Regions from separate parts of the Roseateles sp. P4_D2 genome, predicted to be linked through region 2. Evidence: riboswitches for the same ligand, from Rfam matches in the RefSeq annotation. Region 2 holds a riboswitch; the other holds the start of a gene.
What was found. Region 2 has a riboswitch for cyclic di-GMP ahead of AC1DW0_RS27565 (S8 family serine peptidase). Riboswitches for the same ligand answer to the same signal wherever they lie in the genome.
Positions count from the first base shown of each region.

Region 1: it holds a riboswitch for cyclic di-GMP, as region 2 does, so the genes downstream of both, AC1DW0_RS18210 (S53 family peptidase) here and AC1DW0_RS27565 (S8 family serine peptidase) in region 2, are expected to answer to the same signal.

Region 1 covers NZ_JBFUIM010000009.1:285,038-292,589, reverse strand. Annotated here, with positions in the region: gene AC1DW0_RS18215 (ATP-binding protein) at 1-925, shown strand, start outside; gene AC1DW0_RS18210 (S53 family peptidase) at 960-2,774, opposite strand; cyclic di-GMP riboswitch class I at 2,824-2,910, opposite strand; gene AC1DW0_RS18205 (ATP-binding protein) at 3,074-5,161, opposite strand; gene AC1DW0_RS18200 (response regulator) at 5,158-5,724, opposite strand; gene nosR (response regulator c-di-GMP phosphodiesterase, NosR family) at 5,721-7,037, opposite strand; gene AC1DW0_RS18190 (molybdopterin-dependent oxidoreductase) at 7,193-7,552, opposite strand, start outside.
Region 2 covers NZ_JBFUIM010000020.1:15,402-22,953, forward strand. Annotated here, with positions in the region: gene AC1DW0_RS27550 (B12-binding domain-containing radical SAM protein) at 1-1,895, opposite strand, end outside; gene AC1DW0_RS27555 (YCF48-related protein) at 2,073-4,499, shown strand; partial or broken gene AC1DW0_RS27560 (GMC oxidoreductase) at 4,548-4,754, opposite strand; cyclic di-GMP riboswitch class I at 5,007-5,097, shown strand; gene AC1DW0_RS27565 (S8 family serine peptidase) at 5,210-7,369, shown strand; gene AC1DW0_RS27570 (sensor histidine kinase) at 7,429-7,552, shown strand, end outside.

The DNA.
Region 1 (7,552 bases), on a different contig from region 2:
GGCCTGGCTGGTGCTGCCTGCCGTGCAGCCGGCTCACCATTTCGCGCGCACCTGGCTGATCGCCAGCGGCGTCAGCGCCGTGCTGGCCTTGCTCGGCGCCTGGTTGATCCAGCGCCGCATCAACCGCCCGCTGGCCCGCCTCGTCGACGCGGCCCGGGCGGTCGGTGCCGGCCAGCGCCGCTTGCTGCTGCCCACTGACGGCCCGGCCGAGACCGCGGCGCTGGCGCGCGGCTTCAACGACATGGCCGAGGCCCTGGCGCGCGACGAGGAGGAGCGATTGCTGATGCTGGCCGGTTTGTCGCATGACCTGCGCACGCCGCTGGCAAAGATTCGCCTCGCCAGCGAGTTGCTGCGTGGTTCCTTCGATCGAGCGGGCCAGGGGGACAGGGAACTGCTCGACACGCTGGACCGGAGCCTCCACGGCCTGGACGGGCTGCTGACCCAGTTCCTCGACTACGCGCGCGCCGCCCACCCCGCCGAGCAGGAGCTGCCGGCCGTGGACGTCGAGCTGCGCGAATTCCTGGCCGAGACGCTGGCCCTGGCGCCGGGCCTGCCGCAACCGGTGCTGGCCAATGGGCAGGCAGTGCATCGGCGCGCACGGCCGCAGGCGTTGCGCCGCCTCGTCCTCAACCTCATCGTCAACGCGCAGAACCACGGTGCGCCGCCGATCGAGCTGGCCTGCGGTGAAAACGCCGGTGCCGCCTGGATCGAGGTGCGCGACCGCGGCCCGGGCATCGCGCCGGCCCGGGTCGACGATCTCAAGCGCCCCTTTCAGCGCGGCGACACGGCGCGCGGCGGCAAGCCCGGCTCGGGCCTGGGCCTGGCCATCGTCGAGCGCATCGCGCGCGCCGAAGGCGCCGAGCTCAGGTTGATGCCACGCGATGGTGGCGGCCTCATTGCCCGTGTCAGCTGGTCTGGATCGTGACGAAGCAGTATTCGAGCAGTCGCCAGTGCTGAGTTCAGCTCGCGTTGATCGTCACCGTCACGTTGCCCGTGCTCGTCTGGCCGAGGTTGTCCTTCAGCGTGATGACGAGGTTGGTGCGGCCGGCTACCGGGTTGGCCCAGTTCAGGGCGAGGCCGCTGCTGGTGGCCGAGAAGCTCATGCCGCTGGCGGCGCCGCTGATGCTGATGCTCAGCGAGCTCGCGCCCGGCGCCGAGTAGCCGATGGTGGCGGCGAGAGCCTTGCCGGCCGTGCCGCTCAGGCTGGTGGTCGTCAGCGTGGGGCCGCTGCTGGTCGTCGGCGTGGGGGTGGTCGTCGAGGTCGTGACGCTGGCGCCGCTGAGGCTGCTCAGCAGGGCGCTGACGTTGGGCGTGCCCCAGCCGGTCGGGGTGTCATAGCCGGTCTTGGCGGTGCAGCTCGTGCATGTGCCGTTGCTGCCGCTGGCCACGTCCTTGAAGGCGGCGGCGTACTGCGTCGGCACGGCGCCGATCTGCTGGTAGAGGGCCGCGTGCGGTTGGCCGAGCAGGGCCTTGCTGGCGGCGGCGCGCATCGCGTTGGCCACGGCCAGCAGGCCGGCCCATTGCGGCGTGGCCAGGCTGGTGCCGCCGGCGCTGACCCAGCGCGTCGTCGTCGTGCCCTGTGCAATCAGCGCCACGTACTGGCCGGAGTTGGGGTCGGCGTTGAAGGCGACGTCGGCGACGGCGCGCTTGGCGTAGCCGCCAATGGTGCCGCTCTGGTAGCTGGGCAGGGCCACATAGGCGCTGGTGCCGCCGCCGGTGCCGGTCCAGGTGGTTTCGCTGCGCGCACCGCTGCTGTAGCTCAGCGTGGTGCCGCCGACGGCCACGACGCGGGTTGACACCGAAGGCCAGGACACGGCCGCGCCGTTGTCACCGGTGGCGGCCAGGTAACTCATGCCGGCGGTGGCGAAGGCGCTGTCATAGCTCGACGTCCAGCTGCCCTCGGCGGCGCCGAAGCTCATGGACACCACGCCAGCGCCCATCTTGTTGGCCAGGGCCACGGCCTTGGACAGGCTGCCGACGCCGGCGTCCGGCGCTTCGATGAGGACGAGGCGCGCCAGCGGTGCCGTCGCGTGGGCCCATTGCACGTCCAGCGCAATCTCGGTGGCCCAACCGCTGTCGTAGGCGGGCGCCGTGGCGGTCAGGGCGCCGGCGGTCGTGCTGTAGGCAATGACCAGCTCGCAGCTGGACGCGGAGGCTTTGGCCAGCGGCAGGCTGGCGTTGGCCGCCAGGTTGCGCGAGCTGCAGGCCGGCAGCGCGAACTTGGCGTTGAAGGCGGCCAGCTCGGCGGCGATGTTGGGGTCGTGCTTGGCGTTGACGATGTAGATGGTCTGGCCGGCGCCGAGCTGGGCGGCCTGGGCTGCGGTCAGGCCGGCGGTGCTGGCGGGCAGGGCCGGCTGCGCGTAGGCGGCGCGGATCTGTGCCGGCGTATAGGTCGTCACCGCAGTGGACGTCGCCATCGGGGCGGCTTCGCCTGCACCCGCCGCGAAGGCGCGAGGCCGCATGGCGTCGTCCAGGCGGTCGCGTGTCAGGCCTTGGGTGGCGACACCGGCCAGGGCGTGGCTGCGGTGGGGTGCGGCACCGTTGTCGGGTTCTTCGAGATCGACGGCGGCGGTGTGGAAGCTGGGCTGGGCGACGACATTGGTCGCGGCAGTGCTGCCTTCCTCAAGATCCACGCTCAGGTTGATGACCGAGCTTGCCTCGCTGACCTGGACGGTCGGGCTGTCGCTGCTGCCACCGCCGCAAGCGGTCAGGGCCGCGGCGGTCAGCAGGCTGAAGGTCCAGGAAGTCCAGGAGACAGGGCGGGTACTGCGCATGGCCGGGTTCTCGTACGAAGGAGGGCCACGCCGATCAAGACCTGCCGGTCTTGGTGGCCCCGCTGCCGTGGCGCTTGCGCGCTGTAGGCCGGTGGCTTTGCGTCCCCGCCTTTCGACGGGTTTGCCCTCTGGGTTGTGAAACAGGTTCAGTCTAGGCGCCGGGGTGCCGAGATACGGGGCCCCACAAAGGCGCTGCGTGACTTCTGACTCGGCGGGCAGCGCGAGCTTTCGATGCCGCCAGTCTGCGTTTCGTGAGTTACTGCCCTGTGGTTGCTTTGTGTCACGCAGGACACAAAAGCTCAGGAGGGCTGCGGCGGGTGCAGCGGGATCCAGACCGTGAAGCGCGTGCCGACGCCGGGTTGGGAATCCACTTCGATGCGACCGCCGTGCTTTTGCACGATGGAAAAAGACAGGGACAGGCCCAGGCCCGTCCCTTGGCCGACGGGTTTGGTCGTGAAGAAGGGCTCGAAGATGCGCCGCTTGACCTCCTCGCTCATGCCGCTGCCCGTGTCTGCGATCTCGATGCGAACCCAGCCATCCTCGGCGCGCGTGGTCAGCGTGATCGTGCCCCGCTCCTTGATGGCATGGGCCGCGTTGACGATCAAGTTCATGAAGACCTGGTTGAGCTGTGCGGCGATGCAGTGCACGGGGGGTAGCACGGCATAGTCCTTGCGAACCTCGGCCTTGTACTTGACCTCGTTCATGACGACGTTGAGCGTCGAGTCCAGCCCGGCGTTGAGGTCGGCGTCCTGCCAATCGGCATGGTCGACGCGTGAGAAGTCCTTCAGGTCCTGCACGATCTTCTTGACCCTCGACAGCCCCTCCTCGCTCTCGTCGAGCAACTGGGGCAGGTCCTCCTGCACGAAGCTCAGGTCGACGGCGGCATCCACCCTGTCCAGCTCTTCTCGCACATCGCCAGGCAGCGCGTCGGCCGGCGTCTTCCTCAGCAGCGCGAGCAACGCGAAGACGGGTTGGACATAGCCGCGCAGCGAGCCGAGGTTGGAGCTGACAAAGCCGATCGGGTTGTTGATTTCGTGGGCGACACCGGCGGCGAGCTGGCCGATGGAGGCCATCTTCTCGGCCTGCAGCAGCTGGTTCTGCGCTTCCTCAAGCCGGTTGTTGGTCTGCTTGATGCGCTCGTAGTTGAGCTCCAGCTCACGCTGCACGCGGCGCACCTCCGTGCGGTCCTGCAGCAGCCACCAGGTGCCCGCTGTCGGCTCCTCGGGGTTGGATACGTAGGCAATGATCTGCACCCACAGCGTGTTGCCGGCCAGCGTGCAGACCTCCATCTCGTGCAGCAGCGAGCCGCCCCGCGACAGCACCGGGATGGCGATCTGGCTCAGCGCTTCGAAGTCTTCGTCGCTCTTGAACAGGCGGCGCGTCGGCAGTCCATGGGGCGGGACGTCACCGAGTTCGAACATCTCGATGAACTTCTTGTTGCCGCGCTGGATCTGCTGATTGGACGTCGCGATGATGCCTACCGACGCGTTCTCGAGAAAGGCTTCGAGTTCATGATGGGTGCTCAGCAACTCGGCCGTGCGGTCCGCGATCATGTTCTCGAGTTCGTTGCGATGGCGGCGGAGTTCGTCCTCGGCCTGGCGCCGTCGCGTGATGTCCTGGAGTGTCTCGATGGCGCCGACGACTTCGCCGTGGGCATCGACAAGCGGGGCAGCCGTGAAGTAGAGCCAGCGCCCTTCCCGGCCGAAATTGGGGAAGTAGCCCTCGACCTCGTAGGCGTTGGCGATGTGCGGCGACGGTTGGCAGTGCCGGCCGTACAGGCGCTGGCGCTCCTGCTCGACATTGCCGTCCAGGATCAGGTCGACCAGCAGCGGCCTGGCTTCGGGGTAGAAGGCGCGCCAGGTGTCGTCGCGGCCCAGCATCTCGGAGGCGTCGCGGCCGGTGAGCTGGGCGCAGGAGGCGTTCCAGTGCGTGACGCGGTGAGACTTGTCGATCACGAGCGTGGCCACCGGGTTGTTCTCGAGGATCTGGTAGAGCACGCGGCCGATGTCCAGCAGGCTGGTCTGCACGTGGCGGATGTCGCTGAGGTCCTGCCCGGTCAGCACCGCACAGGGTTGGCCGTCGAGCATGACGCGATGCGCCTTGACTTCCAGCACGCGCAGCGAGCCGCTGCCCGTCAGCGCCTCGATCTCGATCGCGGGCAGCTCGCCTTCCTCGGCCAGCGCCCGCTGGCCATAGCGCCGCAACTCATCGGCGAACTCGGGCGCTGCCCAGCCGTGCGGCGGCATCTGCTGCAGCGCCTCCAGCCCATAGCCCAGCAGGCGTTCCATCGCCGCGTTGGCGAACAGGATGCGGTCCGATCCATGCACCAGGACCGACGCACTGACGGCCTGCAGCGCCAGGCTGAAGTCGACCGTCAGTACGGTCACCACTTCACCTCTTCATCCGGGTCCTCCAGGATGAACGAGCCGTCGCTGCCCCATTTCACATGGGTGATGCCCGGTTCGAGCCGCTCCAGGCGGCGCAGCTCCGCCTCTTGGGCGGTAAGCACGCCCATCTGCTGGCGCACCTGGTCAGCCAGGCGCTGGTTCTCCATCGTCAGCTCGCGGATGCGCAACACCTGGCGCACGGCGCTGAGCAGGTCGAAGTCGGCCCAGGGCTTGGAGATGAAACGGGCGATCTCGGCCTCGTTGATGGCCGCCACCAGCGCGTTCAGGTCGGCATAGCCGGACAGGATGATGCGCCCGCAGTCGGGCTGCACCTGACGCAGCTCGCGCAGGAATTCCACGCCGGTCATGCCCGGCATGCGCTGATCGGAGATGGCCAGCGCGAAAGCGCACTCGCGCGCCCGCGCCAGAGCCACGGCGCCGTCGGTGAAGCTTTCGACGTCATAGCGCGCGCCGCCGGTGTCCTTCAGCCCGTTGCGCAGCAGGCGCTGCAGCGCGCTGAGGATGTGAGGCTCGTCGTCGACGAGCAGGATGCGTTCGCTCACGTCGCACCTCCTTCAGGCAGCTTCACGAAGACATGCAGCTTTGCGCCTTCACGGCCGGCGAATTCGCGCAGCTGCCTGACGACCCGGTTGTCGAAGACGAAACCCGCGGCCAGCAGCAGCGTGCCCTGCGGCGACAGCAGGTCGCGGGACAGCACCATGCCCGGCATCACTTCGTGAGGCTGCAGCTCCCGGTCACGCGGCTTCTCGGAGGGCTCGTCCTTGAGCGCCAGCTCGAAGGCCTCGACAACAGCCTTCTCGTAACGCGTGCCGGCACCGCCGAGGATCAGCGAATGCGCCTCGGCCGCCGAATGGCGTTTCAGCGACAGCCGGCCGGACTGTGCGGCGTAGTAGTCGCAAGCCACGCTCACCACCTGCGCGCCGAGCGGCACCTCGTCGCCGCTCAGCGCATCGGGGTAGCCCTTGCCGTCGATGCGTTCGTGGTGCGACCGCACCAGGCGCGCCACGCGTTGCAGCCGCCCGAGCGGCAGCAGCGCCGCCTCGCCATTGAGCGGGTAGCGGCGGTACAAGGCCAGCTCATCGCTGGACATGGCCGAGAGCGGCTTGCGCAGCATCGTGTCCGGAAGGCCGATCTTGCCGACCTCATGCAGCAGGCCGGTGATGTAGATGTCTTCCTCTGCCGCTGCACCCAGGTTGAGCCGCCGCGCCGTGCGGCGAGCCAGGTCGGCCACCTCGCGTGAATAGCCCGCCATGCCACCACCACGCAGCTCGATCAGACCTGAGAACACGTTGATCGACAGCAGGAAGTTCTCCTGCAACTGCGCGAACGAGGTCTCCAGCATGGCGTTGACCTGTTCCAGCTCGCTGGTCCGCGCCTTGACCCGCGCCGCCAGGTCGGTGTTCAAGGCCTGCAGTTCGTCGTTCTGCCTTTGAGTCAGCAGCTGCAGCGCGCGGTTTTCCTTCTCCAGCCGGCGGCGCTCCAGGCCGTCCTGCACGCACATCACCAGCTCGCGGTCGTCCCAGGGCTTGGCGATATAGCGGTGGATCTGCCCGCGGTTGATGGCTGCGACGGTCGAGCCGATATCGGCATAACCCGTCAACAGGATGCGCCCGACGGTCGGCCAGCGCTGGTGGACCTGTTCGAGCAGCGCCGCGCCGTCCATCTCCGGCATGCGCATGTCGGACACGACGAGATCGACCGGCTCGGTCTCCAGCATGGCCAGCCCGGCCTTGGCGCTCTCGGCCAGCAACACCCGGTAACCCTGGGGCCGGAACAGCCGTCGCAGCGCGCTGAGGATCGACACCTCGTCATCGACGAACAGCACGACCGGAGGGTCGGCAACTTTTGCATCCATCAAATCGCTCCCGCTGGCGGATGCGTCGCGCCATCGCCGTCCGTGGCGAGCGCGCCAGGGACGACCGCCGCTTTACTGGGAGTTTAGGCAGGTCGGCCCGGCGATGCTTGACAAGTTGTTCGCAAAATGTGGCTGGTCGTCGCGGTCCCGGCAGGTCAGGCGGGTGCAATCTCCACGGCGATGCCGCTCAGCACCGCATTGCCGCTCAAAGGGTCCCGTGCCGCGTCGTCCAGCAGCTCGTTCATGTTGACGCCCGGCCGCTCGCGCGCCACGCCGAGCTGCACGCCGTCCAGGTCATGCCCCCAGCCATGCGGCAGGCTGACCACGCCGGGGCTCATGTCGGCGCTGCGCTCGACGCGCGCGATCAGCTCACCGACCGCGCTTTTGATCCGGGCAAACTCGGCCAGGCCCAGGCGATCCGCGTCACCCGGGTTGACCAGCAGCGTGCAGCGGTCCGGCCCCTTGGCCAGCACCGGCAGGTTGTGCATCCAGCTGTTGCCCGAGCGCGTGTCGCG
Region 2 (7,552 bases):
AGGGCGCGCTCGACGAAGCGGCGCGGCACTGTCGTCTTGGGTACGCGCACCGGGAACCAACTGCGGATATCGCTGTCCACGCCGATGCCGTGCATGAAGTTGTACAGGCCCTTCTTCAGCCCCTGGCCCAGGCCGTCGTGGTCGGTGGGCGTGGGGTCGATGAAGGCGACGTCGTTCTTCGCAAAGCGGCCATCGGCGGGCAGGGGCTGTAGCGTGACGCCGTATTCCGCCGGGTTCAGTCCGACGGGCGAATGCACCGTGCAGGCGAAGCGGTGGAAGAAGCCGCTGTGGATGCAGCCGTTCTCGAACAGCTGGCGCACGTATTCCAGCGCGTCCACGGTGTCCTGCGTTGTCTGCGTGGGGAAGCCGTACATCAGGTAGGCATGCACCAGCACGCCGGCGTCGGCAAAGGCCTTGGTCACGCGCGCCACCTGCTCGATGCTGACGCCCTTTTTCATCAGCTTCAGCAGCCGGTCCGATGCCACCTCCAGCCCGCCCGAGATGGCGATGCAGCCGCTATCGGCCAGCAGCTGGCAGAGCTCGGGTGTGAAGGTTTTCTCGAAGCGGATATTGCCCCACCAGCTGATGGCCACGCCGCGGCGGATCAGCTCCTCGGCCAGAGCCTTGAGCGCCTTCGGGGGCGCGGCTTCGTCGACAAAGTGGAAGCCCGTCTGGCCCGTCTCCTTGACGATGGCCTCGATGCGGTCCACCAGCACTGAAGCCGACGCGGCCTCGTAGCGCGAGATGTAGTCCAGGCTGACGTCGCAGAAGCTGCATTTCTTCCAGTAGCAGCCATGAGCCACGGTCAGCTTGTTCCAGCGGCCGTCGCTCCAGAGCCGGTTCATCGGGTTGAGCATGTCCAGCAGCGACAGATAGCGGTCCAGCGGCAGGCCGTCCCAGGTCGGTGTGCCGACGTCATCGAAGGGAATGTCGGGCTCGACGAAGTTGGTGTACCTGACCTCCGTGCCGTCGCGCCAGAAGGTACGCACCAGGCGCGTCTTGGAGCGCTTGCCGGCGACGTGCTCCAGCAGCGCCAGCAGTGGCCGCTCGCCGGCGTCCAGCGTCACATAGTCGACAAAGTCGAAGACGCGCGGCTCGGCCAGTTCGCGCAGCTCGGTGTTCACATAGCCGCCGCCCAGCACGCAGACGACCTCTGGCCGTGCGGCCTTGATCGTCTGGGCGATGCGCAGGGCGGCGTAGACCGAGCCGGGGAAGGGCACGGACAGCAGCACGACCTCGGGTTGGTGCTGTTCCAGCGCGGCCAGCGTCAACGTGTGCAGCGTGCGGTCGACGAGATTGGGCGGAGCGGCCAGGGCGGTGGCCAGCGGGTCGAAATGCGCTTGGGCCGCGGCCAGGGATTCGGCATAGCGGACGAACTCGAAGCGTTCATCCACGGCGTCGCGCAGCACGTCGGCGAGGTCGTTCAGGAAGAGGGTTGCGAGGTGGCGCGCGCGGTCCTGCAAGCCGAGGGCGCCAAACGCCCAGGCGAGCGGGTCGCCGCCGTCCTCGTCGACATAGGCGTCCAGCGACGCGAAGCGTGCGCCTTCGGGCAGGAAGGCGCGGGTATTGATGCGATGCGCCAGCGTCGGGTCGCGGCCCTGCAAGAAGCCGAGGACGCGCGGCGTGGCGGCAGCTATTGCCGGGAACTCGGCGGCAAACCAGGCCGTCTGCGGCGTGCGCTCGCCTTCGGGCAGGGCCAGCACGGCTTCATGCAGCTGGGCCAGGCCGGTGGGTGTGAACAGCTCCAGCACCAGGGCCAGCGCCAGGTCCACCTGCTGCGCATCGATGCCGCGTGAGCGCAGGAAGCCCGTCAGGTAGGCGGTGGACGGGTAGGGCGTGTTCAGCTGCGTCATCGGCGGGATGACGGAGAGGACGCGGGAACGATCAGACGGCATGCCGTGATTGTCGCGGCCGTCGGCCTCACGGAGATTGCATGCCGGCCGCACCTAGCCGGCCGTGTCTGCAGCGTGATGCTTTGCTTGGCCTTTTGCTAACTGACGGGAAATAGACACATCGTTTCGTGCCCTATTGCACGGATAGACTGATTAGCAAATATCAGCCGAAGAGTGCGAATGAAAACACTGAACAGGAAATTGCCGAGCTGGTGGGGTGCGCTGGTTGCAGCGGCGCTGCTGAGCGCATGTGGCGGCGGTGGTGGGAGCGGCGGCGAGCCTCCCACACCGCCGACCCCTTTGCCAGATACCCTCAGCGTCACGGCACCGGCGACGGCCGAGTCGACCAGTGAGCTCCAGTTTGGCAGCAGCGCGCCCTCGACGCCGGGCCTCAGCTTTGGTTGGGATTTCGGTGACGGCAAGACCAGCACCGAGACCAGTCCGAAGCATCAGTACGCCAAGGGTGGCGATTACGACGTCAAGCTCACAGTGAGCAACGCTGCAGGCGCCTCAAAGACGGAGGTCGTCCGCGTCAGCATCACCAACCTGAACAACGTCAGGGGCCTGCAATGCTCCAAGACAGGCGATGGCGGCTGGTGCTGGCAGCAGCCGTTACCGCATGGCAATGTGCACACCGACAGCTTCTTTGCATCCAAGACCTCGCTGTTCGTGACGGGAGAGCATGGCGAGCTGTCCCGGAGCACGGATGGCGGCGTCACCTGGTCGACTGAGGCCAGCGGTTCCACGAAAGCGCTGAGGGCCGTCAGTTTCGCTTCGGCGAAGCACGGCTGGGTCATGGGTGACGAGCCCACGTTGCTCCGCACGACCGATGGTGGGGAGACATGGAGCCGCACGGCCCCCGTGCCCCTTGCGCTGCGAGCCGGCTTTGGCAGTCGGCTGGTGGCGGTCGACGATCAGATCGCTATCGTCGGCACCACGGGCCTGCACACGACCGATGGGGGCGCAACCTGGGCGCGGCACGATTTTTTTCTCAGCGACATTTCATCGCGCGGGACGTTCTGGGGTTTCTCCGGTGCCGAGTTGAGACGCTCCACGGACTTCGGACGGACCAGCACGGTCGTGCTCGACCTGTTGGCTCATGGCAATGGCGGTAGCGCGTTCTTCAACCTGGTCGACGACCAGACCGTGGCTGCCGGATGGGTGTTGTCGACGTTCGACCCGGCCACGGTGAGCTGGGTAACAACCTATACGCTCCTCCTGAGCTTTGACGGCGGTGACAGCTGGCGCCGCGTCGACCCGAGCACCCTTGATGGCGCCGCGATGCCGGTGGGCAACAGGCTGAGCATCATCCGGGCGAGCGCAGCGGACCAGGTGCTGCTGGCCAGCCTCGACAATCGGACGCTGATCTCCAGCAACGACGGCGGAACGCACTGGAGCACCGTGCGGCTGCCTGCGCTGGGCGCCACCGGCGAGGGAGCCCTGGCCGTCGGCACGACGGTGCTGGTGCCGTCACAGGGCCCCTTTATCTGGCGGCCATCCGAATTGGGAGGCGAGTACGCAGAACGCGGTCTGGCCTGGAGCGGTGACGGAGGGCAAACATGGTCCTCCGCATCGGTGGAGGGCCTCAGCAAACCCACCTATGCGGCCTTCAAGCGCCTTCGTCAGGTCGATGGCAACGTCTTCAGCATGCAGGACAGCACCGGGCGCGCCTTCCTGTCGACCGACGGAGGACGCAACTGGACGATCGCGGTCGATGCCGCTCCACTGCCCAACTACCTTCCCTCGTCGCCCTGGTTTGGCGGGTACTCCATGAAACTCGCCTTCCTTGACGCCAAGCGCGGCCTTGGTCTGGATGCGACGGGCCAACTGCGCCAGACGAGCGATGGCGGGCGAACCTGGACGACCAAGCCGAGCACAGGCCTGCCCTCCACGGCCACCAACACGGCGCTGCGCTTCGTCGACGACAAGATCGGCTGGATGCTGCAGAGCGACGGCCGCCTGTACAAGACGCCGGATGGCGGCGCCACATGGCGTGATGGCCAGCTAGTTCATGGGGGCCTGGTGCGATTCGACTTCGTCGACGCCAACCGTGGCTGGGGCGAGCCGACCGATCGGCGCGGGCTGGTGTTTACCCGCGATGGCGGCCAGACGTGGATGACCCTGTCACCGCCGCAGACGGTGAGCGTAGGTGGGCTGTTCTTCGGAGACGGGCGACAGATCGTCATCTATGGACCTGGCACGTTGCTGGCAAGTACGGTGGACGATGGCCAGACCTGGACGGTTCTCGCGCCCAACGTTGAATCGCCGTTCAACACGCGCAGCAAAGTCATCGCGAGCGATGCCAAGACCTGGTGGTCCGCGCAAACCTTCGGCTTGTACCGTTCGGACGACGCTGGCGCCACCTGGACCGAGGTGATGGGCGTCATCGGGCAGTTCGCTGACATTGCGTTCGCCGATGCCAACAACGGATGGGCGGTGGGCCGTGGAGGCATGGTTGTTGCCACCACGGATGGCGGCAAGACGTGGGTCAGACAGCCCACACAAGCAGACCGCGACCTGTGGCGCATCCAGACCGTGGACAGCAAGACGGCCTGGATCGAAGGTGAGGCGGGGACGGTGCTGGCTACCGGCAACGGGGGGCGTTAGTCCGCCAGCCCCGGTGCGCTGTAGCGGGGCACGCCGACGAGGCGCGGCTCACGCTGCCAGCCACCCAGCCAACTTCTCCGCAGCCATCAACGTCGGCGAATTCGTGTTCCCGCTCTTGATCGTCGGCATCACGCTCGCATCCGCGATGCGCAGCCCGCTCACGCCGCGCACGCCGCGCACGCCGCGCACGCGCAGCCGTGAGTCGACCACCGCACCGGGGTCGTCCTTGCGGCCCATGCGGCAGGTGCCCACGGGCTAGATGGTTGTTGATATCGCGCGCCAGTTCCTCGTCGGTCTGGTACTACGGCCGCCGCCAGCGTCAGCTGCTGCAGCGCAAGACTGAGGCCTGGGCACCCTGACATGGCTTGCGTCGATCGGCGCATGCCTTCCTATTTGGACGGTGCTGCATTCATGGCCGGATCGTCGATGTGTAACGGTGGCCAGACGGTACTGGAAGCGCCACTTGTTCACGGCGTTACGCCGCGATTTCAGATACATTTTTTTCACTGATGACAAAGGCACACCCGAGCGAAAGCCGGGGTCGCAAAGCTTCCGGTCTAAGGCCCGCCTGGCGGGTTACGACAGCGGGGTTGCCAAGGACAAGCCGCCGGCAGGTCGCCGTCGACATGGCAGCTCTTCCGTCGCCGGGATGCGGCGCGACGCCCGACCGGGCGTGTGCGTAGGAATCAGCGCAACAACGAAAGCTGTCCATGAAGTCCACCACGCTCCCTCTTCGATTCGTAGTTCTGATCGAGTGGCGCCTGCACGCGGCGCTTGCGCTGCTGCTGACGCTGGCTGCATTGCTGTGGCCTGCACTGGCGCAAGCAGCGCCGCGCGACAAGATTGCCGCCGATCTGCGCCAGGCCGTCGATTCGGCCGCTGCGCCTCGCCAGCGCTGGCAACAGGAACTGGCTGGTCGCCGCTACGTGCACACCCTGGTCGTCAGCGACGGGCGGGACGCCGAGCTGGTCGAGCTCCGCCGCGCGGTCGTGGCGGCGGGAGGCACCGTCTACTGGCGCTACCAGTCGGTGCCGGCGCTTTTCGTGACCTTGCCCGTTGACAAGGTTGACGCGCTCGCTGCGCGGCCGGACGTGCAGAGCATCTCGCCGAACCGGCGCGCGGCCCGCACGTTCAGCCTGACCGAGGCCTCCACCGGCGCAGCCGACGTGCGTGCCGCCACGATCGGCGCGGCGCGGGGCCTGGACGGCTCGGGCGTCGCCATCGCCGTGCTGGATTCGGGCATCGCTGGGAACCACACCGCGTTCACCGATGGCCAGCGCTCGCGGGTCGCACGCGCCGTCGACTTTGAGAAGGTGACGCAAGGCGGCGCGGGCCGCGCCTGGCAGCCCGGCGTCGACCGATCCGACGCGGCGCTCGATGAACGCCCCCAAGCGGCGGGCGGGGCGGATGCATATGGCCACGGCACGCATGTCGCGGGCGTCGCCGCAGGCCGCTCGACGTCGCGTCTGCCCGAGTCGAGCGGCATCGCCACCCAGGCCTCGCTGGTCGACGTCAAGGTGCTTGACAGCCGCGGCGAAGGCGAGCTGAGCGATGTGCTGGCCGGGATCGACTGGGTCATCGCGCATGCGAAGCAGCAAAACATCCGCGTGCTCAACGTGAGCCTTGCCGCCGATTCGACCGAGTCGTATCGGACCGACCCGCTGTGCGGCGCTCTGCGCGGCGCGAGCGCAGCCGGCCTCGTGGTGGTCGTTGCCGCCGGCAACTACGGCACGGACGCTTCCGGCCAGGAGCGCTACGGCACGATCAGCTCGCCGGGCAACGAGCCCTCGGTCATCACCGTGGGGTCGGCCAACACGCAGGCGACGGCCTCGCGCAGCGACGACGCAGTCAACCATTTCAGTTCCCGCGGGCCCACCCGCGGCGGCCTGTTCCTGCCCGACGGGCGCCGCGTCGCCGACAACCTGCTCAAGCCGGACCTGGTGGCTCCGGGCAATCGCATCGTCGGCCCGATGGCGGCCGGCAGCACGCTCGCCACGGACTTCCCCTCGCTGTCGGCGCCCTATGGCGGCACGGCGCAGCCGCGGGGCCGCGAGCTGATGGACCTGAGCGGCACTTCGGTCGCTGCGCCGGTGGTGTCCGGTACCGTGGCCCTGATGTTGCAGGCCAACCCCGGCCTGACGCCCCCGTTGGTGAAGGCGATCCTGCAGTACACCGCGCAGGCCCTGCCGGGCGCCAACCTGCTGCAGCAGGGCGCGGGCCTGTTGAACGTCGACGGCGCGGTGCGGCTGGCCGGTGCGCTGCGCAGCGATCTCGCCACGGTCATCGCCAGCGGCCGCATCGCGGCGGGTGCGCCGCTGCTGGCGCCGGGCCAGGTGATGCCCGCGCCGGTGTCGATCATCGGCGGTCAGTCGGTGCCCTGGAGTCGCATCATCTTCGCCGGCGGGCGCCACCTCTACAGCGGCAGCGCGCTTTTCACCCGCTACCAGCCGGTGTACGACCCGGGCCTGTTCTGGGTGGGCGGCAGCGCGACGCGCGTTACTGTCCAGATCCGCCCCGGCGCGGCGCTGTCGACGATCACGGCGTCTCCCGTGCCGACGGGGCAGCGCTTCCTGACCGACGGCGTCATCACGCTGAATTCGCTGGTCGGCCGCAGTTCGCTGCTGGGTCGCACGGGCGTCTTCGTCCCCACCGCGACGCTTTCCGGCTGGCTGGCATCGGGCAGCGGTGTGGTGCTCAGCGAAGGCGTCGTCCTCAGTGAGGGTGTGGTCCTCAGCGAAGGGGTCGTCCTCAGCGAAGGCGTGGTGCTGAGCGAAGGCGTGGTGCTCAGCGAGGGTGTCGTGCTGAGCGAGGGCGTGGTGCTCAGCGAGGGTGTCGTGCTCAGCGAAGTTGCCCGCACCGGCGAACGATGATGGTTGCTGCAGGCGCCGAGCCCGGAGTGAGCTGGCCTCGGCGCGTCCATCAGGCACTGATGCCGGACTACAACCGCAAGGCGGCGGTGTATTGGTGGGCGGTGGTCTGCATCGGTGTGGTGGTGCTCGCGCACTCGTTGCGCCACGTTGTGAGCCTTTCGCCGGATGCCTGGTTGCGCGTGG